Regions from separate parts of the Variovorax sp. J2P1-31 genome, predicted to be linked through region 2. Evidence: predicted binding sites of a transcription regulator. Region 2 holds the regulator's gene; each other region holds the start of a gene.
What was found. Region 2 encodes sigma-54, which starts transcription at its own class of promoters, with help from an activator protein. Its sites were predicted from a motif close to TGGCANGNAANCTGCTTT; they were not measured.

Region 1 (5,781 bases), on a different contig from region 2:
GAGGAAGGTGCCCAGGCGCGAGAAGTAGAAGGCCTCGTCCTGCAGCATGGTGCCCAGCGTGACGCCGCGCGAGAGGTGCGAGCGGAACTTGACCCACTCGAAGAACTGGCCCGGGTCGCGCTCGAAGTCGCCGGCGCGCAGCATGCGGTTGACCTCGAGCCAAGTGGTGTTCTGCGTTTCCCAGGCCTCGGTGGTGAGCGCGCCCCGCACGGCGCGCGCGTTCTCGCGCGCCGCCTTGAGGCAGGAGACGATCGACGACGGGTTCTCCTCGTCCTTGACCATGAACTCCATCACGTCGTTCGGCACGATCTGCTCGTACTTCTTGTCGTAGGCCGGCAGCAGTTCGCTGATCGACAGCAGGCCCTGCCAGCCGAACTTGGCGACTTCGGCCGACTGCGGCAGCAGCGAGGTCTGGTAGTTGACGTCGAGCATGCGGGCCGTGTTCTCGGCCCGCTCGGTGTAGCGCGACATCCAGTAGAGGTGGTCGGCGGTGCGTGACAGCATGTTCGGCTTTTCCTCTGGCGTCAGACGATCGGGGTTTGGGTTTGCGTTTGCGTTTGGCTCTGGGTCGGCGCAGGGGCTGCGGCGGGCGCGCGCGGGCGCCGGTCGGCTTCGAGGATCCAGGTGTCCTTGGTGCCGCCGCCCTGCGAGGAATTGACCACCAGCGAACCCTCCTTGAGCGCGACGCGGGTCAGGCCGCCCGGCACCATCTGCACTTCCTTGGCCGACAGCACGAAGGGCCGCAGGTCGATGTGGCGCGGCGCGATGCCGGCGTCGACGAAGGTGGGCGAGGTCGACAGGCTCAGCGTGGGCTGCGCGATGTAGCCGTCGGGCTTGGCGATCACGGCCTTCTTGAAATCCTCGATCTCGGCCTGCGTCGCGGCCGGGCCGATCAGCATGCCGTAGCCGCCCGCGCCGTGGACTTCCTTGACGACCAGGTCCTTCATGTTGTCGAGCGTGTACTGCAGCTCGTCCTTGTTGCGGCACATGTAGGTCGGCACGTTCTTGAGGATCGGCTTCTCGCCCAGGTAGAACTCGATCATCTTGGGCACGTAGGGGTAGATCGACTTGTCGTCGGCCACGCCCGTGCCCACCGCGTTCGAGATCGCGACGTTGCCCGCGCGGTAGGCGCGCATCAGGCCGGCGCAGCCCAGGGTCGAGGTCGGGCGGAACACTTCCGGGTCGAGGAAGTCGTCGTCGACGCGGCGGTAGATCACGTCGACCCGCTTGGGGCCGCGCGTGGTGCGCATGTAGACGAAGTCGTCCTTGACGAACAGGTCCTGCCCTTCGACCAGCTCGACGCCCATCTGCTGCGCGAGGAAGGCGTGCTCGAAGTAGGCGCTGTTGTACATGCCGGGCGTGAGCACCACCACCGTGGGCTCGGCCGTGGCCGGCGGCGCACTGGCGCGCAGCGTCTCGAGCAGCAGGTCGGGGTAGTGCGCCACAGGCGCGATGCGGTTCTGCGCGAACAGGTCGGGGAACAGCCGCATCATCATCTTGCGGTTTTCCAGCATGTAGCTCACGCCGCTGGGCACCCGCAGGTTGTCCTCGAGCACGTAGTACTCGCCGTTGCCGTCGGCGTCGGGCGCGCGCACGATGTCGATGCCGGAGATGTTCGAGTAGACGTTGTTGGGCACGGTCACGCCCATCATCTCGGGCCGGAACTGCGCGTTGTCGCGGATCTGCTCGATCGGCACGATGCCGGCCTTGATGATCTCCTGCTCGTGGTAGACGTCGTAGATGAAGCGGTTGAGCGCGGTCACGCGCTGGACCAGGCCGCGCTCCATGCTCTCCCACTCGTGCGCGGGAATGATCCGCGGCAGCAGGTCGAAGGGAATCAGGCGCTCGGTGCCGGCACCGTCCTCATCCTTGGCGCCATACACCGCGAAGGTGATGCCGACTCGGCGGAAGATCATCTCGGCCTCCTCGCGCCGGGATCGCATCAGTTCGCCGGGCTGTTTGGCCAGCCATTGGTCGTAGCGCTTGTAATGACCCCGGATCGCAGCGCCCGCATAGGGCAGCTGCTCGTACATCTCATCGAATTTGTGCATGGAACGACCAATCTCCTTCGACATAGCTTAGCAAGTTCAAGGCCAAGCTTTGGGCGATCTTTGCACAAGTGCGACTCATGGGCTTTGAACGCCGTTGCCGGCACGCCGTGGCGATGTCGCGGCCCCCTGCACGCCGTACCGGACGCGCCAGCGCGCGGCGCTCGACCTCAGTCCCGCGCGCGGCGCATGCCCGACGGCAGCGGCTGGGCCTGCAGGCAGGCGATCAGGCATTGGGCGGTGGGCGTGAGGCGGGCGTCGCGCAGGGTCACGATGCTGATCTGCACCGACGGAATGGCCTCGCGCAGCTTGAGCGCCACGACGCCGCGCGGCGAGAACTCCTGCGCGATCAAGGCCCCGGACAACAGGGCCAGTGCATCCATGCGCGTCAGCAGGTGCAAGGCGATGGCGAAGGACTCGCACTCCAGCATGCGGACGGGCGCCGGCTGCCCGTGCGAGGCGAACAGCTGGGCCACGAAATCCTGGTCCGGGGCGTAGCCGGGCGCCACCCAGAGCTGTTCGTTGAGTTCGCGGATGGAGCGCGCCGAGGCGCAGGGATGCTGCTTCCGCGCTGCCACCGTGAGCGACATCTCGAACAGGGGCTGTTGGCGAAACGCCGTGCCCAGCTTGCGCGACAGCGTGTTGGCCACCATGAAATCGAGCGTGCCGTTCTGGAGCTTGCGCAACGCCACCGGCACCGGGTCTTCGTTGATGCTGATGCGCGCTCTGGGCATCTGCTGCTGGAAGCTCTCGAGCGCGCCCGGCAGCACGGTCAGCCCCACGGAGGAGGTCAGCGCGACCGCCACGTGGCCGTTCGCGCCTTCCTTCATGAACATCAGCTCTTCGCGGGTGCGGCGCATGTCCTCCATCAGCAGGCTGGCCCGCACCTGGAAGGCCTGGCCCGCCTCGGTGAGCTCCACCCCGGCGATGCTGCGCCGCAGGAGCGGCACGTCCAGATCGCGCTCGAGTTCGCGCATGGTCCGCGTGACCGCGGGCTGGGACACGAACAGGGCCCGCGCGGCGGCATGGATGCTGCGGTGTTCCGCCACGGCCAGGAAAGTGCGCAGGTGTTGGGGCTTCATGGAGGTCCATTCGGGTGATAACGAAAGCTGATCTTTGGCGCAAAGATTTTGTCTTTTCCGAATCGGCGGAGCTTTATAGCATCGGCCGGCCCCACCCCTGAACTCCCGAAAGAACGCCCGTGAAACTCACACAGATGCTCCCGGTCTGGCTGGCTGCCCTGCTGCTCGCCGCCGGTGCCGTGCCTGCCGCCGCCGACCCCTACCCCACCAAGCCCGTGAACCTGATGGTCCCCTACCCCGCGGGCGGGTCCTCCGACGTGATCGCGCGGGTGATCCACACGCCGCTGTCCAGGCTCCTGGGGCAGCCGGTCCTGGTCGAGAACCTCGGGGGTGCCGGGGGCGCGATCGGCGCGCAGAAAGTGCTCAACGCGCCGGCCGACGGCTACTACCTGTTCCAGGGTTCCTCCAACGAGACCATCCTGGTGCCGCTGGCGAATGCGGCCATCAGGTACAAGAGCGACGACTTCCGGCTGATCCAGATGATCGGCGTGGCGCCGATGGTGCTGATGGCACGCAAGGACCTGCCCGCCAACACCATGGACGAGCTGATCGCGCTGGCGCGAAGCGCCTCGGCCCAGCGCAAGCCCCTGACCTTCGGCAGCGTGGGCTACGGGTCGCTCTATCACATGCTGGGCGAACATCTGGCCGAACGCCTGGGCGTCACGATGACCCATGTGCCGTACAAGGGGGGCGCCCCGCTGATGCAGGACCTGGGCGCCGGCACCATCGACTTCATGCTGGCGCCGATCCAGCAGCAGCTCATCGGCATGACCGAGTCGGGCCGGCTGAAGATCATCGGCACCCTGTCGCCGGCGGGCAAGACCCAGGTGGCGATGCTCAGGAACTTTCCCAGCGTGAACGAGAGCAAGGGCCTCAACGACTTCAGCTTCGACCTGTGGCACGGCTACTTCGTGCGCAAGGACACGCCGGAGGACGTGGTGCAGCGCCTGCACGCGGCGCTGCATACCGTGCTCGCCGACCCGGCGGTGCGCAGCCAGTTGGAGGCGCAGGGCCTGATGGTGGCCCCGCTCACCACACTGGCCGAAGCCTCGCACGGCTATGGCGCCGAGACCACGCGGCTGCGGGCGATCGCCAGCGCGATCAAGCTCGAGGCGAAATAGCATGGCCGCATCGCTTGCCATCCCGGCACTGCTGGCGCATTGCTTCTCCGCGAGCTACGCCCAGGCGCGCGAGCGCTTCCTGGCCGCGGCGCAGGCCGCCGGGGCCGAGCTGCAGTCCTTCGGGCTCGAGGTCCCGGGCGCGCAAGGGGAAGCGCTGGCCACCGACGTGGCGCTGATCCGGCCCGCGGACGCGCGCTCGGTGCTGATCGTCAGCTCGGCGACGCACGGCATCGAAGGCTTCTGCGGATCGGCCTGCCAGTTGGCGCTGCTGGCCGACGCGGGGCTGCTCGCACAGGCCGCGCGGTCGGGCGTCGCCCTGCTGCTGGTCCATGCGGTGAACCCCTATGGCTTCTCGTGGACCAGCCGGACCAACGAGGACAACGTCGACCTGAACCGCAACGCCCAGGACTTCGCGGCCGCACTGCCGGCCAACCCCGACTATGCGGCCTTGCATCCGCTGCTCGTGCCGGCGGTGTGGCCGCCGGACGATGCCAACCGCCGCGCCATCGCCGACCACATCGCACGCCACGGCGGCACGCACTACCGCGACGCGGTCTCCAAGGGGCAATACACCCACCCCGACGGCCTGTTCTTCGGCGGCAGCGCGCACAGCGCATCGCTGCGCACGCTGGCGCATGTGCTGCGCACGCAGGCCGCCGATTTCGCCGACATCGGCTGGATCGACATCCACACAGGGCTCGGGCCCTGCGGGCATGGCGAAAAGATCTTCGCCGGACGGCGCGATGCCGACGAGATCGCGCGCGCGAAGCAGTGGTGGGGCAGCGACATCGCGGTGCCGTTCGCGGGCACCTCCACCTCGGCCGATATCACCGGCCACCTGGCCTCGACGATCTACCGTGCCTGCCCCGACGCCCGGCGCACGCTGATGGCGCTGGAGTTCGGCACGGTGCCGTTCGAGGAGATGGTGGATGCCCTGCGGGGCGAGGCGTGGCTGCGCCTGCACCCGGAGGCGCCGCAGGATCTGGCGCAGCGCATCCGAGGCACCTTGCGCGATGCCTTCCATGGCGACACCGCCGCATGGCAGGGCATGGTCCTGGGCCAGAGCCGGCTCGCCATCCTGCAGGCGCTGCTCGGCCTGGCCTCGGCGCCCGCCTGAGCTCCGCACGATCTCTCTCCCCCCCTTCCATCCGGATCACCATGACCCTCGACGACTGCCGCGCCCTCGACCGCGCCGACCCGCTGCGCGAACTGCGCGCCCAATTCACGCTGCCCACCGACGTGATCTACCTCGACGGCAACTCGCTGGGCGTGCTGCCCGCGGCCGCCCCCGCGCGCATCGCCGCGGTGGTGGCCGAGGAATGGGGCCAGGGCCTGATCCGCTCCTGGAACAGCGCCAGCTGGTTCGACCTGCCGCAGCGCCTGGGCGACAAGCTGGCCCGGCTGATCGGCGCCGCACCCGGCGAGGTGGTGTGCACCGACAGCACCTCCATCAACCTCTACAAGGTGCTGTTCGCCGCCATGAGCCAGGTGCTCGAATACGGCGACGACGCGCGCCGCACCGTGGTCAGC
Region 2 (5,781 bases):
CCCTGGGCGCCGGGCATGTGGAGGTCGATCACCGCGAGGTCGATGTCGTCCGAGACCCCGGCCAGCAGCTCGTCGACGCTCAGCGCCTGGACGAAGACGATGCCGGGTTCGATTTCGGACAGCTTGGCCTTGACCGCCTCGATGACGAGCCAGTGATCGTCGGCGATCAGCATTTTCATGGCGCAACCTCTGGCTCGGGCGAACTCTTGAAAACCAAAGATAACGTCGATTGCCACGCGCGACAAGCGGGATCTATACCGAACGGCATAGTCCCCAAGCGCTAAGGCGCGGGCCCGGGCCCGCCGGGGGCCTCAGCTGCGTGGCGCGCGGGCCGAACCGGCCACCATGTCGAAGCGGAACAGCCGGCATTCGATCGGCCCGTTCCACATCGGCACCCGGCGCGACTCCTTGAGCCGCATGCGCTTGGGCAGCTGCAGGTCGGGCGTGAGCATCCAGGCGGTCCAGCCCGCGTAGTTCTTCTTCCAGTGGCTCGCGAGCTGGCTGAAGAACTCGCCGCCGTCTTCGGTCGCGGCCTGCTCGCGCGCCCCGATGCGGGCCACGCCGCCGACCTCGATGCGCTCGCCGTAGGGCGGGTTGAGCACGATCACGCCGCCCTGCGGGGCGCCTTCGGGCGGCATGCGCTGCAGGGCGTCGCCGCCGCGGAACTGGATCGCCTCGGCCACGCCCGCGCGCTCGGCGTTGCGCTCGGCGAAGTCGACCATGCGGTGCGACACGTCGCTGCCGAAGATCGGCGGCGAGACGGTCGCGGGCTGGTCGGCGGCCTCGTTCTGGATCGACTCCCAGACGTGCGGCTGGAAGGGCAGCAGCTTCTCGAAGCCGAAGCGCCGCAGCGCGCCGGCCGGGATGCCCAGGCCGATCTGCGCGGCCTCGATGGCGATGGTGCCGCTGCCGCAGCAGGGGTCGTACAGCGGCGCGGCCGACACCGCGCCGGTCTCGGGGTTCCACCAGCCGCTGGCGGCCAGCATGGCCGCGGCCAGCGTCTCCTTGAGCGGCGCGTCGCCCGTGTCCTGGCGCCAGCCGCGCTTGAACAGCGGCTCGCCCGAGGTGTCGATGTAGAGCGTGCAGCTGTCGGTGGTGAGGTGCGCGAACACGCGCACGTCGGGCCGCTGGGTCTCGATGCTGGGGCGCACGCCGTGGGCCTTGGCGCGGAAGCGGTCGGCGATCGCGTCCTTGATGCGCAGCGTGGCGAAGTTCAGGCTGGTCAGCGGGCTGTGCTGGGCCGTGGTCTCGATCTTGAAGGTCTGCTGGGGCGTGAACCAGATCTCCCAGGCCACGCCGCTGGCGATGGCGTAGAGGTCGTTCTCGCTGCGGTAGGGCGCATGCGCGAGCTCGATCAGCACGCGCTGCGCGAGCCGGCTGTAGAGGTTGAGCTTCATCGCGTCGCGCCAGGAGCCGCGCACGAACACGCCGCCGCGCGAGGCCATCAGGTCGTCGCCCGCGAGACCGGTCAGGCCGTGCACCTCCTGGGCAAGAAAGTCCTCGACGCCGGCGGCGCAGGGCAGGAAGAGATGGAGCTGGTTCATGGGGTTCGGGCAGACGGAAGGAAGCCCGCCGATTGTCGCCGCTGGCGCGGCGCGTGCCGCTTCGGGCTCAGAGCGCCTTGCGCAGGCTGGCCGGCGCGATGCGCAGCGCCTCGCGGTACTTGGCCACGGTGCGGCGCGCGCACTCGATGCCCTGCTCCTTGAGCATCTCGGAGATCTGGCTGTCGGACAGCGGCTTCTTGATGTTCTCGGAACCCACGAACTGCTTGATCAGCGCCCGCACCGCGGTGCTCGAGGCGTTGCCGCCGGCCTCGGTGCCCAGCGCCGAGCCGAAGAAATACTTGAGCTCGACCGTGCCGTAGGGCGTGGCCATGTACTTGGCGGTGGTCACGCGGCTGATGGTCGATTCGTGCAGGCCCAGTTCGTCGGCGATCTCGCGCAGCACCAGCGGGCGCATGGCCAGCTCGCCGTGCACGAAGTAGCTCTTCTGCCGCTCGACGATGGCGCTGCTCACGCGCAGGATGGTGTCGAAGCGCTGCTGGATGTTCTTGATGAACCAGCGCGCCTCCTGCAGCCGCTGCGACAGGGCCTGGCTGCCCTCGCCCTTGTGCGACTTGAGCGCGCCGGCATAGATGTCGTGCACCCGCAGGCGCGGCATCACCTCGGGGTTGAGCATCACGCGGAACTTGACGTTCGTGCCCTGCCCGGTGCGCGTCACGATCACGTCGGGCACCACGATGTTGCGCTCGACGTCGACAAATCGACGGCCCGGCTTGGGCTCCAGCGTGGCGATCAGCTGCAGCGCGCTGCGCACCTCTTCCTCGTTGCTGCGCGTGAGCGTGGCCAGGCGCTTGAAGTCGCGCCGCGCCAGCAGCTCCATCGGCTGCTTGCAGATCGCGATGGCGGTCTTGCGCACCTGCGCGATCTCTTCGGACTCGCCGGGCTCGGCCAGCGCGCGCAGCTGGATCGCCAGGCACTCGCCCAGGTCGCGCGCGCCCACGCCGACCGGCTCCAGGCTCTGCAGCAGGCCCAGCGCGACCTGGAAGTGGTGCACCAGGCCGTCGAATTCGTCGTTGTCGTCGCCCGCCAGGCCCGAGGCCAGCGCGGGCAGCGAATCCTCGAGGTAGCCGTCGTCGTTGAGCGACTCGATCAGGAAACGCAGGGCGGCGCGGTCGCTCTCGTTGAGGCGCAGGCTCAGCGCCTGCCGGTGCAGGAAGGACTGCAGCGATTCCTGGCTGCGCGCCAGCTCGGTCGCATCGGCGCGCTCGCTGCCGTCGTTGGGGCCGAGGTTGTTGCTGCTGGCCGGCGCGTCGCCGCCCCACTCGCTGTCGTCGGGCGCCATCTCGACGGTGCCGTCGCCCTCCCAGTCGGGCGCGGCCTCGGTCGCGTCGACCGCCGGCGCGTCGGCCTCGGCGGCGGCGCTGCTGCTGTCGGTGCTGGACGTGGCCGACGGGCCGGGCGTGAAGTCGTCGTCGCGCGGCGGCGGCGCGTCGGCGGCATCGACGCCGAATTCCTCGCGCGGCGCCTCTTCGGCCGTGCGTTCCAAGAAGGGGTTCTCGTCGAGCATCTGCTCGACTTCCTGGCTCAGCTCGAGCGTGGACAACTGCAGCAGCCGGATCGACTGCTGGAGTTGGGGCGTGAGCGCGAGATGCTGCGAGACGCGCAGCGAAAGGCCCTGCTTCATGGAAAAATGGCTCCCCCCCAGGCTGCGCGCTTCGCGCTACGCCAACCCCCTACCGGGGGCGGGCCGGCCGCTTCGGGCGGCCGTGCGCGGCGGCCCCCGCGAAGAAGTTCCGCGTGGATGACGGCCACGTTCATCCTGGACCTCGCCGCATGGTCACATCCGGAAGTGCTCGCCCAGGTACACGCGGCGTACCTCGGCGTTGTCGACGATCTCCGAAGGCGTGCCTTGTGCCAGCACATGCCCGTCGCTGATGATGAACGCGTGATCGCAGATGCCCAGGGTCTCGCGCACGTTGTGATCGGTGATGAGCACGCCGATGCCGCGGCCCTTGAGGAAGCTGACGATGCGCTGGATCTCGATCACCGCGATCGGGTCGATGCCGGCGAAGGGCTCGTCGAGCAGGATGAAGCGCGGCTGCGTGGCCAGTGCGCGGGCGATCTCGACGCGGCGGCGTTCACCGCCCGACAGCGCCAGCGCGGGCGAGTCGCGCAGGTGGTCGACCCGCAGTTCCGCCAGCAGTTCGTTGAGCCGCTGCTCGACACGCGCGCTCGACAGCGGCGCCTGCTTGCCGTTGGCGTCGGGTTCGCGCTGCAGTTCGAGCACGGCCCGCACGTTCTCCTGCACCGTGAGCTTGCGGAAGATCGAGGCTTCCTGCGGCAGGTAGGACAGGCCCATGCGCGCGCGGCGGTGGATCGGCATGTGGGCGATCGGCTCGCCGTCGATGCTGATCTCGCCCGCATCGGCGCGCACCAGGCCCACGATCATGTAGAAGGAGGTGGTCTTGCCGGCGCCGTTGGGGCCCAGCAGGCCCACCACTTCGCCCTTCTGCACGTCGAGCGACACGTCCTTGACGACCTGGCGGCTGCCGTAGCGTTTCTGCAGGCCGCGCACCTGCAGCCGGCTGACCGACGGATCCGCCACGCCGGTCCCGTCGACCGACATCCGCCCGGTGTTGACGCTGCCGTCCGTCACGGGCGGGGTTCCGCATCGAGCGTGGTGCTCGGGCGCAGGCCGCGGCCCGGCGCGGGCGTCGGGGTGGCGGGTGCGGGAGCCGGCGCGGCCGACGATTTGGCGGCCCCGGATGCCGCGGCGCGGGGCGTGAGGATGGTCCGGACCCGGCTGCCCGGGGCACCGGCGGTCACGCTGGCGCCCGGTGCCGCGCTCGCGCCGTTGACGGTGAAGGTGTCCTTGCCCTGGTCGTAGACGATCAACTCGCCGCTGCTCTCGTCGTTGGGCGTGGCGCCGATCAGCCGGCGCATCACCGCGCGGCGGATGAACTTCACGTTGTCGGCCCGGCTGTCGTATTCGATGACCTCGCCCTCGCCTTCGGTCCACTCGTCACCGGGGGTGTCGCGCTTCTGCTTGTAGTAGGCCAGCTTGCCCGGCGCCGCCGTGACCACGCCGTACTGGTAGCCCTCGGGGTCCTGGCGCACGTCGATGCGCGCGCCGCGGATCAGGATGGTGCCCTTGGTCACCACCACGTTGCCGGTGAACACGCTGGTCTGCTGGAGGTCGTCATAGCGCATGGCATCGGCCTCGATGTTCATCGGCTTGGTCCGGTCGGCCTTCTCGGCCAGGGCCGGAAACGCGGCGCAGGCCAGCATCAGCACGGCAGCGCCGGCGCGCAGGAGGGAGAGGAGTGGGGAGGTGGGGCGCGAGGTCATAGAGGCACGAAACTTGCTCGATCATTGTATGCGGCACGGGGCGCCGCATCGGTTGCGCAGACGAAAAAGCCCGCCGAAGCGGGCTGGTTCCGGGCGGAGCCGCACAAAGCGCGGCGCTTCAGGACTTGCGCGCTTCGGCGATCAGCGCGTTGGTGACTTCCAGCGCACGGTCCAGCGAGCCGGCCGTGTCGCCGTCGATGTACCAGCGGCCGGCCACGCCCAGCGCAGGCACGCCCGCGACCTGGTAGTCGGCCGTGAGCTGGGTCGCGCGCTTGGCCTTGCCGGCCACCGAGAAGGACTTGTACAGGTCGGCGAACTTCTTGGCGTCGAAGCCGGGCTGCTTCTCGAACCAGGCCACGATCGCGGCATCGCCGAACACCGGCTGGCGCTGCTGGTGGATGGCCTGGAACAGCTTCATCTGGAACTCGTCGACCTTGCCCATGGCTTCGAGCGCGTAGTAGAGGCGCTGCTTGGGTTCGGTGTCGTTGCCCACGAAAGGCACGGGGATGCGGCGGAACACCACGTCGGCCGGCAGCTGCTTGACCCAGGTCTCCAGGCGCGGCTCGAAGGCGGCGCAGTGCGGGCAGTTGTACGAGAAGAACTCCACCACCTCGACCTTGCCCGCGGGCGTGTCGACCGGCGCCCGCTTGCCCAGCACGATGTAGTCGGTGCCGGCCTTGGGTGCGCGGCCCTGGGCCTGCACGCCGGTGGCGGCGAAGGGAAGCAGCGCCACCGAGGCGGCGGTCAGCGAAAAGTCACGGCGTTTCATCATCAAAGGTTCTCCAGTGCGGCTGACAGAGCCGCGAGACCGGTGCGGAGTTCCCGCACCGAAGAAATCGAGGACGCGCGCATCGCGGTGAACCGCGGGCCTGGGCCTATCGCTGGACGCGCACGAGATTGGATTCGAAGCCGCCGCCGTCGAGGCGCGACT
Region 3 (5,781 bases), on a different contig from region 2:
CGGTCCTTGATGGCATCGGGTACACCCGGTCCGTTGTCGATGACATGCAATTCCAATGCCAGTCGATACCACTGCTTGTTGAAGATGACCTGGCGCGCGATTCGGGTCTTGAAAGTGATGCGCGCATCGCCGGCCGCGCGGCGCTCGACCAGCGCCTGCGCCGCGTTGTGGACGATGTTGAGCGTGGCCTGGATCAGCTGCTCGCGGTCGCCGCGGAACTCGGGGATCGAGACGTCGAAATCGCGCTCGATGTGCAGGTCGCGCGGAAACTCCGCGAGGATCACCGAGCGCACGCGCTCGCAGACCTCGTGGATGTTGACGTCGCCCACCACGTGTGGCCGGCGGTGCGGCGCGAGCAGGCGGTCGACCAGCGTCTGCAGCCGGTCGGCCTCGTGGATGATGACCTGCGTGTACTCGATGAGATCACGCGACTCGACCTCCATCTGCAGCAGCTGCGCGGCGCCGCGGATGCCGCCCAGCGGGTTCTTGATCTCGTGGGCCAGGTTGCGGATCAGTTCCTTGTTGGCCTGCGCCTGGTCGATCAGCCGCTCCTCGCGGTCCTGCCGCACCTGCTGCTCGAGCGGCGAGAGTTCGATGATCAGTTCGCCCGGCTTGTCGCCCTGCGCGAGCGTGACCTGCACCGGCATCAGTTCGTGGTTGACGCGGCGCAGGAAGGCCTCGTAACGCAAGGTGGCGAAATCGTTGCTGCGCGCACCGTCGATGGCGGTGCGCAGCACCTGCGGCTCCTGGAAGCAGGCGCCGAACTGCGAGCCTTCGAGCGTGCGGCGCGAAGTGCCCAGCGCGTCCTCGAGCGCGGCGTTGGCGAACAGCACCGAGCCGTCGTCCTTGACCACCGCGATGAGCGTGGCCAGCAGGTCGAAGGGCTGGAAGCGTTTGAGCGAAGAGGCGGTCTTGCCGAAGGCCATGTCAGGGCGCCGCCGGCGGCAGGCGGCCGATCTCGCGCCGGATGCCGGCGATGTCGCTCTCGTTGCGCGCGATCTCGGCCTTCATGTCGGCCACGCGGTCGAGGTACTTCTGGTAGTTGCGCGCTTCGCCGCCCTGCTTCTCGGGCTCGCCGTTGTTGTAGTCCTTGAGCAGCTCGGCCTGGCGTGCCTCGGCCTTGCGCAGTTCGGACTGGAGCACCGCGCGGGCCTCGCCATCGCGCGCGCGCTGGTCCGAACCTTCCACGCGCGGGCTGCCGGCCGGGGCGCGGGCCGCCGCGCCGCCGCCCGACGGGGCCGCCGCGCCCGGCGGCCGCGCGCCCTGGACGACGGTGACGTTGCCGCCTTCCATGACCTTGCAGCCGCGCCTCTGGGCGTCGGCGGCGTTGTTGGTGTATTCGTTGCCGCAGCGCCAGACGCGCTCCTGGGCCTGGGCCGGCAGCAGGGCGGGCGGAAGCATCACCAGCAGCAGTGGAAAAAGTAGTTTCTTCATGGTCCTCGGGAAGTCTGGGCGCGAAGCAAAGGGCATTCTGATGCAATTCGAGTGATGCCCTGCCCCGGTGTTCCCCTCCAATGAAAAAGGACGGCCAAAGCCGTCCTTTCAAATCGCCAGCGCCGCGCCCACCTGGCGCAAGCTCCCTTCGCGAGACACCGAGGAACCGGCTTCGCCGGTCCTCGGGTGTCGCCCCCGGCAGGGGGTGGGACAAGCGACACGCAGTGCGCGAAGCCTGGGGCGTGCCTCTTACAGCGAGTAGTACATGTCGAATTCGACCGGGTGCGTGGCCATGCGCAGGCGCGTGACTTCCTGCATCTTCAGGTCGATGTAGGCATCGATGTAAGAGTCGGTGAACACGCCACCCTTGGTCAGGAAGGCGCGGTCCTTGTCGAGTGCTTCCAGCGCCTGGTCGAGGCTGTGGCAGACGGTCGGGATCAGCGCGTCTTCTTCCGGCGGCAGATGGTAGAGATCCTTGGTCGCGGCTTCGCCCGGATCGATCTTGTTCTCGACGCCGTCGAGGCCAGCCATCAGCAGCGCGGCGAAACCGAGGTACGGGTTCATCAGCGGATCGGGGAAGCGTGCCTCGACGCGGCGGCCCTTGGGGTTGGCCACGAAGGGGATGCGGATCGATGCCGAACGGTTCTTGGCCGAGTAGGCCAGCTTCACCGGGGCTTCGAAGCCGGGCACCAGGCGCTTGTAGCTGTTGGTGCCGGGGTTCGTGATGGCGTTCAGGGCACGGGCGTGCTTGATGATGCCGCCGATGTAGTGCAGCGCGAATTCCGACAGGCCGGCATAGCCGTCACCGGCGAACAGGTTCTTGCCGTCCTTCCAGACCGACTGGTGCACGTGCATGCCCGAGCCGTTGTCGCCGACGATGGGCTTGGGCATGAAGGTGGCGGTCTTGCCGTAGGCATGGGCCACGTTCTGGATCACGTACTTCTGCAGCTGGACCCAGTCGGCGCGCTGGACCAGCGTGCTGAACTTGGTGCCGAGTTCCATCTGGCCGGCGTTGGCCACTTCGTGGTGATGCACTTCGACCGGGATGCCCAGGGCTTCGAGCACCAGGCTCATTTCCGAGCGCATGTCCTGGAAGCTGTCGACCGGCGGCACCGGGAAGTAGCCACCCTTGACGGCCGGGCGGTGGCCCGTGTTGCCGTGCTCGTATTCCTTGTCGGTGTTCCACGAGGCTTCTTCGGAGTCGATCTTGACGAAGCAGCCCGACATGTCGTTCTTCCAGCGAACGTTGTCGAACACGAAGAATTCGGGTTCCGGTCCGAAGAAGGCGGTGTCGCCCAGGCCAGAGGCCTTCATGTACGCCTCGGCGCGCTTGGCCAGCGAACGCGGATCGCGGTCGTAAGCCTTGCCGTCGGCGGGATCGATCACGTCGCAGGTCAGGATCAGCGTCGTCTCTTCGAAGAAGGGATCGATGTTGGCGGTGTTCGGGTCGGGCATGAGCTGCATGTCCGAGGCTTCGATGCCCTTCCAACCCGCGATCGACGAACCGTCGAACGCATGACCCGAAGTGAACTTGTCTTCATCGAAATGCGACACCGGCACGGTCACGTGCTGCTCTTTGCCACGGGTGTCGGTGAAGCGGAAGTCGACGAACTTGACCTCGTTTTCCTTGACGAGCTTCAGTACATCGGCGACGGTCTTTGCCATCAATTTCTCCTGGTTGAAAGGGTAGTGGTTGGAAATACGTGTGCAGGGGAATGCAGGTTCTGTGCCATTGCGGGGCATCCCCAACGCGGCTCTTTTGGGGCTGGCGCCCCGTCAAAGCGATAAAAAAGCGCCAATTTGGTGCAATCCATCCTAACGCACCATCTCGGGGCCGAGGCGCGCGTCAAAAGCGTGCAGGCCGTCGATCAGCTGGCGATAGGCGGCTTCGAGCCGGTCCGAGGCACCCTTGACGCCCAGTTCGATGTGGCGGCCGTACTCGGGATGGTCGACGCTGGGCAGGCTGAACACCTTGACGCCCTCGTGCGCCGCCTCGATGGCCAGCATCAGCGGCGTGAGGGTCGCCTCCATGGCACCGAAGACGATCACCGACTTCTCGGCCGCCTGGCCCTGGGCGAACAGCGGCGCATAGCGCTCGTCGAGCACCGACTCGATCATCGGCCAGGCCATGACCGGGAAGCCGGGCACGAAGTGCACGTCGCCCACGCTGAAGCCCGGGATCTTGTTGTAGGGGTTGCGGATGATCTCGGCGGTGGCCGGGAACACGCCCATGTTCAGGCGGTGGATGTTGTCCGGGCGCTCGGGTTCGTAGACCGTGCCCTGCTCGCGCGCCGTGTCCTGCATGCGTTCGCGGATCAGCCGCTCGGCCTCGGGGTGCAGCACCAGCGGCACGCCCAGCGCGGCGGCCGCGCACTGGCGGGTGTGATCGTCGGGCGTGGCGCCGATGCCGCCAGTCGAGAACACGATGTCGCCCGAGGCGAAGGCGCGCGCCAGCGCGGCCGTGATGCGCTCGGGCACGTCGCCCACGTACTCGGCCCAGGCCAGCGAGAGGCCGCGCGCGGCCAGCAGTTCGATGACCTTGGGCATGTGCTTGTCCAGGCGCTTGCCGGACAGGATTTCGTCGCCGACGACGATCAGGCCGAAATGTCGATTCATGGGATGTCCGATCGGATGGAAGGACCGGGCACCGGCGCGGTCTCTTCGGAAGAAGAAGGAAGAAGGGGCGGCGGCACCGCGGCCGCGCGCTGCAGGCGCAGCTGGGCCAGCGCGTCGAGGCAGTAGTGGGCGAACCAGAGGGCCGAGAAGGCGAACACCAGCGTGTAGATCCAGATCGCCAGCGGCACCAGCACGAAGAAGGCGGCGGCGAACAGCAGCCCCGACGCCCAGACGATGCTCGGCGCGGCACCCAGGTAGCCGCACAGCACGCCGATGGTCAGCAGCGGCAGCCGGTGCTGGCGCAGCAGCGCCTGGCGTTCCTCGGGGTTGGCATGCTCGGCCAGCGCGTCGAAGCTCATCACGCGGTAGGTGAGCCAGCCCCAGATCAGCGGCGGCAGGATCAGCACCAGCGGCGGGATCAGCCACAGCGGCATCGAGACCACCAGCGCGACCAGCGCCAGCACGGTGAAGGCCAGCGAGCGCAGCACGCTGCCGAGGAAGGAGGCGCCCTTCTTGCGCTCCAGCGCCGGGAAGCGGCGCTCGGCCACCAGGCTGGTGAGCGGGCCGGCCATCATGCCGGCGACGATCAGCAGCGACACCAGCACGATCAGCGGCGTGGCGGCGAAGATCACGACCAGCGGCGCCAGCATGGCCGGCACATCGCTGGAGAACAGACCGCCGATCCAGCCCCAGAAGCTCGACAGCATCGGCCAGGCGTCGAGCGCCTCGCGCGTCCAGGCCACGCTGGCGCTCCAGAAGAAGTAGCCGAAGCCCGCCGCCAGCAACACCATCAGGGCCAGCGGCAGCAGCGACAACAGGATCACCCGGGGCCGCATGCAGTAGGCGACGGCACGCCAGAAGGAGTCGAGAAGGAGTGGCATGGGGTGCCGAGGATAACGCCGCCGCGCGACAGCGTCTCGAAGGGCGGCCGCGGCGGCCTCAGCCTCGGCCCGCCAGCCGGCGCAGGCCCTGCCACTGCTGCGACCAGAAGCCGCGGCCGTAGTCGCGCACCCGGCCCTGCGCATCGGGCTCGACCTGGTCGCGGATGCCGGTGGCGTCGTAGCGCGGCTCGAAGTTCACCGTGCGGAACAGCATGTCCCACCAGGGCAGCAGCACGCCGAAGTTGTGGCCCCCGAGCGTTTGCGGTCCCTTCGATTCGTGGCCGATGCCGATCGCATGGTGCAGCCGATGGAAGCGCGGGCTGATCCACAGCCGCTCGCCGAGCGCGCCGAAGCTCCAGCGCAGGTTGGCGTGCTGCAGGCTTTCGCTGAGCTGGGTGAAGGCCACGATGGCGATGAACTGCCCGGGCGCCACGCCGATCAGCTGCGCCACGATCACGATGATCACGTCGTGGATCACGTCGTCGAGCAGATGGTTGCGGTTGTCGCTCCACATGGTCATCTGGCGCTGCGAATGGTGCAGCGAATGCAGGCTCCACCACCAGTTGAAGCGATGCTGGCCGCGGTGGATCAGGTACTCGACGAAGTCCAGCACCACCAGGTACACCGCGAACGCCACCCAGGGCACGTCGGTGACGCCGGGCCAGAGTTCGTCCAGGTGCAGCGAGCCCCAGCCGGCGCCGCGCAGCAGGCCCAGGCCGTCGTCGAAGAAGGGCTGGAGCACGAAGAAGATGCCCAGGCGGAACAGCCCGAGCCGGTGGATCAGCGTGTAGAGCACGTCGGTGCGGATCGCCCGCCGGTCGACCACCGGCTCGACCGGCTTCCAGCGCTG
Region 4 (5,781 bases), on a different contig from region 2:
CCATCGGCGAGCACCACGACTACCCCGACGGCCTGATGCTGTTCCTGGGCACCATGTTCGCGCCCACGCAGGACCGCCACGGCCCGGGCCAGGGCTTCACCCACGTGGTGGGCGACCAGGTCACGATCTCGGCGCCCGAGCTCGGCGCGCTGGTCAACCGCGTGGTGCACGCCGACCAGGCGCCGCGCTGGACCTTCGGCATCACGGCGTTGATGCGCAACTTGGCCAAGCGCGGGCTGCTCTAGGAGCGCGCGCTGTTCAGCGCAGCGCGCGCCGGTACTGCACGGCCTCGGCCACGTGCGCCGGCTGCACCGCCTCGGCGCCCGCCAGGTCGGCGATGGTGCGCGCCACCTTGAGCGCGCGGTGCGTGCTGCGCGCCGACCAGCCCAGCCGGCTCGCGGCCGCGTGCAGCAGCTGCAGCCCCTCGGCCGCCAGCGAGGCGTGGCGGTCGATCGCCGTGCCCTGCAGCGCCTGGTTGGGCGTGCCCTGGCGCGCCATCGCACGCTCGCGCGCCACCGCGACGCGTGCGCGGATGGCGGCGCTCGACTCGCCCGGGGCCGCATCGAGCAACTGCTGCGGCGGGATCGCCGGCACTTCGACGTGCAGGTCGATGCGGTCGAGCAGGGGCCCGCTGAGCTTGCCCTGGTAGCGCGCCACCTGCTCGGGCGTGCAGCGGCAGGCCTTGAGGGCCGAGCCCAGGAAGCCGCAGGGGCAGGGGTTCATCGCGGCGATCAGCTGGAAGCGGGCCGGGAATTCGGCGCGCCGCGCGGCCCGCGCGATGGTGATGGTGCCGGTCTCGAGCGGCTCGCGCAGCGCCTCGAGCGCCGCGCGCGCGAATTCGGGGAACTCGTCGAGGAAGAGCACGCCCTGGTGCGCCATCGAGATCTCGCCCGGTCGCGGCGGCGAACCGCCGCCCACCAGCGCCACCGCGCTGGCCGTGTGGTGCGGGCTCGCGGTCGGACGGCACATCCAGCGTTCGATGGCGAAGCGGCCGCCGAGGCTGGCGATGGCCGCGCTCTCCAGCGCCTCCTCGACCGTCATCGGCGGCAGCAGGCCGGCGAAGCGCTGGGCCAGCATCGACTTGCCCGAGCCCGGCGGGCCCACCATCAGCAGGCCGTGCTGGCCGGCCGCCGCGATTTCGAGCGCGCGCTTGATGCCCGCATGGCCCTTGACGTCGGCCAGGTCGGGCCCGGGCGCGGTGGGCGCGCCGGGCTGCGCATGGACGCGCGCCCAGCCCTCGGCGGCGGGCGCGGCCGTGCCCTCGGCCTGCGCCAGGAACTGGCCGACCACGTCGAGCAGGTGCTGCGCGCCATAGATCTCGGCGCCGGGCACCAGCGCGGCCTCCTGCGCACTGTCGGCGGGCAGCACCAGCCGGGTCGCCACACCGCGCGTGTGCAGCGCCAGCGCCATGGCCAGCGCGCCCCGCACCGGCCGCAGGTGGCCCGAGAGTGAGAGCTCACCCGCGAACTCGTGGCCGGCCAGCCGGGTGGCATCGATCTGGCCGCTGGCCGCCAGGATGCCGAGCGCGATCGGCAGGTCGAAGCGGCCCGAATCCTTGGGCAGGTCGGCCGGCGCCAGGTTGACGGTGATGCGCTTGTTGTGCGGGAATTCCAGGCCCGCGTTCTGGATCGCCGAGCGCACGCGTTCGCGCGCCTCCTTGACCTCGACCTCGGCCAGCCCCACCAGCGTGAAGCTGGGCAGGCCGTTGGCCAGATGCACCTCGACGGTGACGCTGGCCGCTTCGAGCCCCAGCAAGGCACGGCTTTGCACCAAAGACAGACTCATTCCGCTCCCTTTCCCCAACATGGTGCGCAGTGGCGGCCTCGTGGGGGCACAGCTCACATTGGTGCGCAGCCTGGATTTGAAACACGCCGGTAACGCGGCGCAACCGTCTTCTCCCCCGATGGCCAGCCCGGTGACAGGCGGTCTGGCGCATTTGGCACGCTCCCTGCTTTGAGAAGGTTCCCCCCTACCTTCCAATTCCCCGAGGAGCCGTTCGATGATGCACCGTAAAACCGCCCAGGCCCTGGCCGTGGCTGCCCTTGCCGCCCTGCCGATGTTCGCGAGCGCCCAGCTCTCGGCCAACGTCGCCCTGACCAGCAACTACAAGTTCCGCGGCCAGGACCAGGATTCGAGCAAGAGCAAGGCCGTCAAGCCGGCGATCCAGGGCGGCTTCGACTACGCCTTCGGCGAGACCGGCTGGTACGTGGGCAACTGGAACTCCAGCGTCGACTGGCTGCCGGGCAACAGCATCGAGAGCGACCTCTACGGCGGCTACAAGTTCTCGGCCGGCGGCATCGGCTGGGACCTGGGCGCGCTGACCTACATCTACCCGGGCAACAAGAACGGCAACACCACCGAGCTCTATGTCGCCGGAAGCTACGGCCCGCTGACGCTCAAGTACTCGCACACCATCTCCAAGGACTACTTCGGCTGGGCCGGCGAGAACTCGGGTTCGGGCCTCAAGGGCCAGAACACCGGCTACCTGAACCTCGGCTTCGCCCAGGAAGTGGCGCCCTCGCTGACGCTCAAGGCCAACGTCGGCTACACCCGCTTCGCCAGCGACATCAAGGACCTGGGCGTGCCCAACTACGTCGACTACGCCGTGGGCGTGTCGTACGACTTCGGCAGCGGCGTGGCGCTCTACGGCGGCGTGCAGGGCGCCAACAAGAAGGCCTTCTTCGGCGACGTGAACAAGGCACGCGCCATCGTCACGCTCAGCAAGACGCTCTGAACAAAGAACAAGGCGCGGCCCATGCTGCCGCGCCGCCCCCTTTCATCTCCAGGAGAAATTCCATGAAGTTGGTCACAGCCATCATCAAACCATTCAAGCTCGACGAGGTGCGCGAAGCCCTCTCGACGATCGGTGTGCAGGGCATCACCGTGACGGAAGTCAAGGGCTTCGGCCGCCAGAAGGGTCACACCGAGCTCTACCGCGGCGCCGAGTACGTCGTCGACTTCCTGCCCAAGGTCAAGATCGAAGCGGCCGTGGCCGACGAACTGGTCGATCGCGTGATCGAGGCCGTGGAGGGCGCGGCGCGCACCGGCAAGATCGGCGACGGAAAGATCTTTGTCTACAACCTGGAGCAGGTCGTGCGCATCCGCACCGGCGAAACCGGCCGCGAGGCCCTCTGATTCCAGCGCATCACGGCACGAAAGAACAATCGACATGAAAAAACTGCTTGTCTCGTTGGCGCTCGGCTTGAGCGTGCTCACCGCCGGTGTCTCCGGCTTCGCCCAGACACCGGCCACGGCTGAACCCGCCGCGTCGGCGCCCGCAGCCGCCGCACCGGCCGCCGCGCCCGCCCCGGTCGCCGCCGCGGCCCCCGCTGCCGCTGCACCCGCCGCGGCCCCGGTTCCCAAGGTCGACTCCGGCGACACCGCCTGGATGCTGACCTCGACGCTGCTGGTCATCCTGATGACCATCCCTGGCCTCGCGCTGTTCTACGGCGGCCTGGGCCGCTCGAAGAACATGCTGTCGGTGCTGATGCAGGTCTTCGTCATCTTCTCGCTGATCAGCATCCTGTGGGCCATCTACGGCTACAGCCTGGCGTTCTCGGGCGACGGCAACTTCATCGGCGGTCTGGACAAGATCTTCCTGAAGGGCGTCACCACCGAGACCTTCGGCGCGCTGACGACCATTCCCGAACACGTGTTCATCGCCTTCCAGGGCACCTTCGCCGCCATCACCGTGGCGCTGATCGTGGGCGCCTTCGCCGAACGCGCCAAGTTCTCGGCCGTGCTGCTGTTCGCCGTGATCTGGTTCACCTTCAGCTACCTGCCGATGGCGCACATCGTCTGGGGCGGCGGCCTGCTGGGCAAGGACGGCGCGCTCGACTTCGCCGGCGGCACCGTGGTGCACATCAACGCCGGTATCGCCGGCCTGGTCGGTGCCTACATGGTGGGCAAGCGCCTGGGCTACGGCAAGGAAGCCTTCACGCCGCACTCGCTGACGCTGACCATGGTCGGTGCCTCGCTGCTGTGGGTGGGCTGGTTCGGCTTCAACGCCGGCTCGGCCGGTGCGGCCAACGGTGCGGCCGGCCTGGCTTTCATCAACACGGTGCTGGCCACCGCCGCCGCGACGCTGTCGTGGATCCTGGGCGAGAGCATGCACAAGGGCAAGGCCTCGATGCTGGGCGCCGCTTCGGGTGCCGTCGCCGGCCTGGTCGCCGTAACGCCGGCTGCCGGCTTCGTCGGCCCGATGGGTTCGATCGTGCTGGGCCTGCTGGCCGGCCTGGTCTGCCTGTGGGGTGTGAGCGGCCTCAAGCGCATGCTGGGCGCCGACGACGCGTTCGACGTGTTCGGCGTGCACGGCGTGGGCGGCATCCTGGGTGCCATCCTGACCGGCGTGTTCGCTTCGCAGAGCCTGGGCGGCACGGGTGGCCTGACCCCCGACACCTTCTCGATGGGCGCCCAGGTCTGGGTGCAGGTCAAGAGCGTCGTGTTCACCATCGTGTGGTCCGGCGTGGTGGCCTTCATCGCCTTCAAGATCGCCGACCTGGTCGTCGGCCTGCGTGTGACGGAAGAAGAAGAGCGCGAAGGCCTCGACATCTCCTCGCATGGCGAGACCGCATATAACAGGTAACACCCCCGAGGGTCCAGGCGCACTGCGTGTCGCCTGGCCCTTCCCCCTCAAGGGGGCAACACCGGCGGCCCGGCAGAGCCGGTTCCGCGGTGTTCCTGGAAGGGATAGACCGACGAGTTTTCTACGCGAGAGTCTCCTCGGATGTTCAGCCCGCAGCGCTTCGGCGTCGCGGGCTTTTTTTTGTCCGGGGAGGGCGCGTGCCGCGGTGCGGCAGGGGCTCAGCGCGTGGCGCGCAGGGCGGCGTTGATCTGGGCCGCGGCCTCGGTCAGCAGCGGCAGCTGTTCCTTGAGCATGCGCTGCTTGGAGTTGCGCTCCGCATGGCCCGCCACGTTGATCGCGGCCACGATCTGGCCGCTGCGGTCGCGCAGGGGCATGGCCACGGCCGTGAGGCCGCTTTCGAGTTCCTGGTTGACCCAGCAGTGGCCGTCCTTGTGCGCGCGCTGGATCAGCGCCTCGAGCCGGCCGATGTCGGTCTCGGAGCGCGGCGTGAGCGGCCGCAGGTCGCTCTGGCGCAGGCGTTCGGCGCGGTCGGCCTCGTCGAGGCCGCCCAGCAGGATGCGGCCGGTGGCCGTGGCCCAGGCCGGCAGCCGCGTGCCGACCGAGAGGTTGAGCGACATCACGCGCCGCGTCGAGGCGCGCGCCACATAGACCACCTCGTGGCCGTCGAGCACGCAGACCGAGCACGACTCGCCGGTCTTCTCGGCCAGGTCGACCACGTAGGGCTCGACGATGTCGGTGATCGGCAGGCCCGACAGGTAGGCATAGCCCAGCCGCATCACCTTGGGCGTGAGCCTGAAGCTGCGGCCGTTGTTGAGCGCATAGCCCAGGTGGCACAGCGTGAGCAGCAGGCGGCGCGCGGCGGCGCGGCTGACGCCCGCGATGGCCGCGACTTCCGACAGCGTGAGTTCGGGGTGCTCGGCATCGAAGGCGCCGATCACGGAGAGGCCGCGCGCGAAGGCGTCGACGTAGGTGCTGGATTCGACGGGGCGCGGTTCCAAGGGCGTGCAATCGGCGGGCTGAGAGGGCGCAAAGTCTAGCCCAGCCCGACGCGATCGCCGCGCCCCGTCACTCGGGCTGGATGCCCGCCGCGCGGATGGTGTCGCCGTAGCGCACCAGCTGCTCCTTCACCAGCTGGGTCAGGCCGGCGCCGTCGCTGGGCACCAGCTCGAAGCCCTGCTTCTCCAGCGTGCCCATCA

Region 1: a site for sigma-54 is predicted at 2,079-2,096, ahead of QTI20_RS05240 (circularly permuted type 2 ATP-grasp protein). Genes of this name have one in related genera too.
Region 3: a site for sigma-54 is predicted at 3,149-3,166, ahead of glnA (type I glutamate--ammonia ligase). Genes of this name have one in related genera too.
Region 4: a site for sigma-54 is predicted at 1,938-1,955, ahead of QTI20_RS28120 (TorF family putative porin). Genes of this name have one in related genera too.

The regions. Positions count from the first base shown of each region.
Region 1 is NZ_JASZYA010000001.1:1,136,187-1,141,967, reverse strand. It holds gene QTI20_RS05245 (alpha-E domain-containing protein) at 1-504, opposite strand, end outside; gene QTI20_RS05240 (circularly permuted type 2 ATP-grasp protein) at 525-2,051, opposite strand; gene QTI20_RS05235 (LysR family transcriptional regulator) at 2,219-3,130, opposite strand; gene QTI20_RS05230 (tripartite tricarboxylate transporter substrate binding protein) at 3,250-4,251, shown strand; gene QTI20_RS05225 (M14 family metallopeptidase) at 4,253-5,368, shown strand; gene kynU (kynureninase) at 5,410-5,781, shown strand, end outside.
Region 2 is NZ_JASZYA010000005.1:181,596-187,376, reverse strand. It holds gene QTI20_RS29425 (response regulator transcription factor) at 1-179, opposite strand, end outside; gene QTI20_RS29420 (THUMP domain-containing class I SAM-dependent RNA methyltransferase) at 312-1,544, opposite strand; gene QTI20_RS29415 (RNA polymerase factor sigma-54) at 1,612-3,186, opposite strand; gene lptB (LPS export ABC transporter ATP-binding protein) at 3,340-4,128, opposite strand; gene lptA (lipopolysaccharide transport periplasmic protein LptA) at 4,155-4,850, opposite strand; gene QTI20_RS29400 (thiol:disulfide interchange protein DsbA/DsbL) at 4,969-5,619, opposite strand; gene QTI20_RS29395 (SPOR domain-containing protein) at 5,726-5,781, opposite strand, start outside.
Region 3 is NZ_JASZYA010000002.1:1,537,488-1,543,268, forward strand. It holds gene glnL (nitrogen regulation protein NR(II)) at 1-926, opposite strand, end outside; gene QTI20_RS18320 (hypothetical protein) at 928-1,434, opposite strand; gene glnA (type I glutamate--ammonia ligase) at 1,684-3,099, opposite strand; gene QTI20_RS18330 (competence/damage-inducible protein A) at 3,250-4,050, opposite strand; gene QTI20_RS18335 (EI24 domain-containing protein) at 4,047-4,931, opposite strand; gene QTI20_RS18340 (sterol desaturase family protein) at 4,990-5,781, opposite strand, start outside.
Region 4 is NZ_JASZYA010000004.1:562,512-568,292, forward strand. It holds gene QTI20_RS28110 (fumarylacetoacetate hydrolase family protein) at 1-245, shown strand, start outside; gene QTI20_RS28115 (YifB family Mg chelatase-like AAA ATPase) at 259-1,785, opposite strand; gene QTI20_RS28120 (TorF family putative porin) at 2,003-2,734, shown strand; gene glnK (P-II family nitrogen regulator) at 2,797-3,135, shown strand; gene QTI20_RS28130 (ammonium transporter) at 3,170-4,585, shown strand; gene QTI20_RS28135 (IclR family transcriptional regulator domain-containing protein) at 4,804-5,583, opposite strand; gene QTI20_RS28140 (Bug family tripartite tricarboxylate transporter substrate binding protein) at 5,651-5,781, opposite strand, start outside.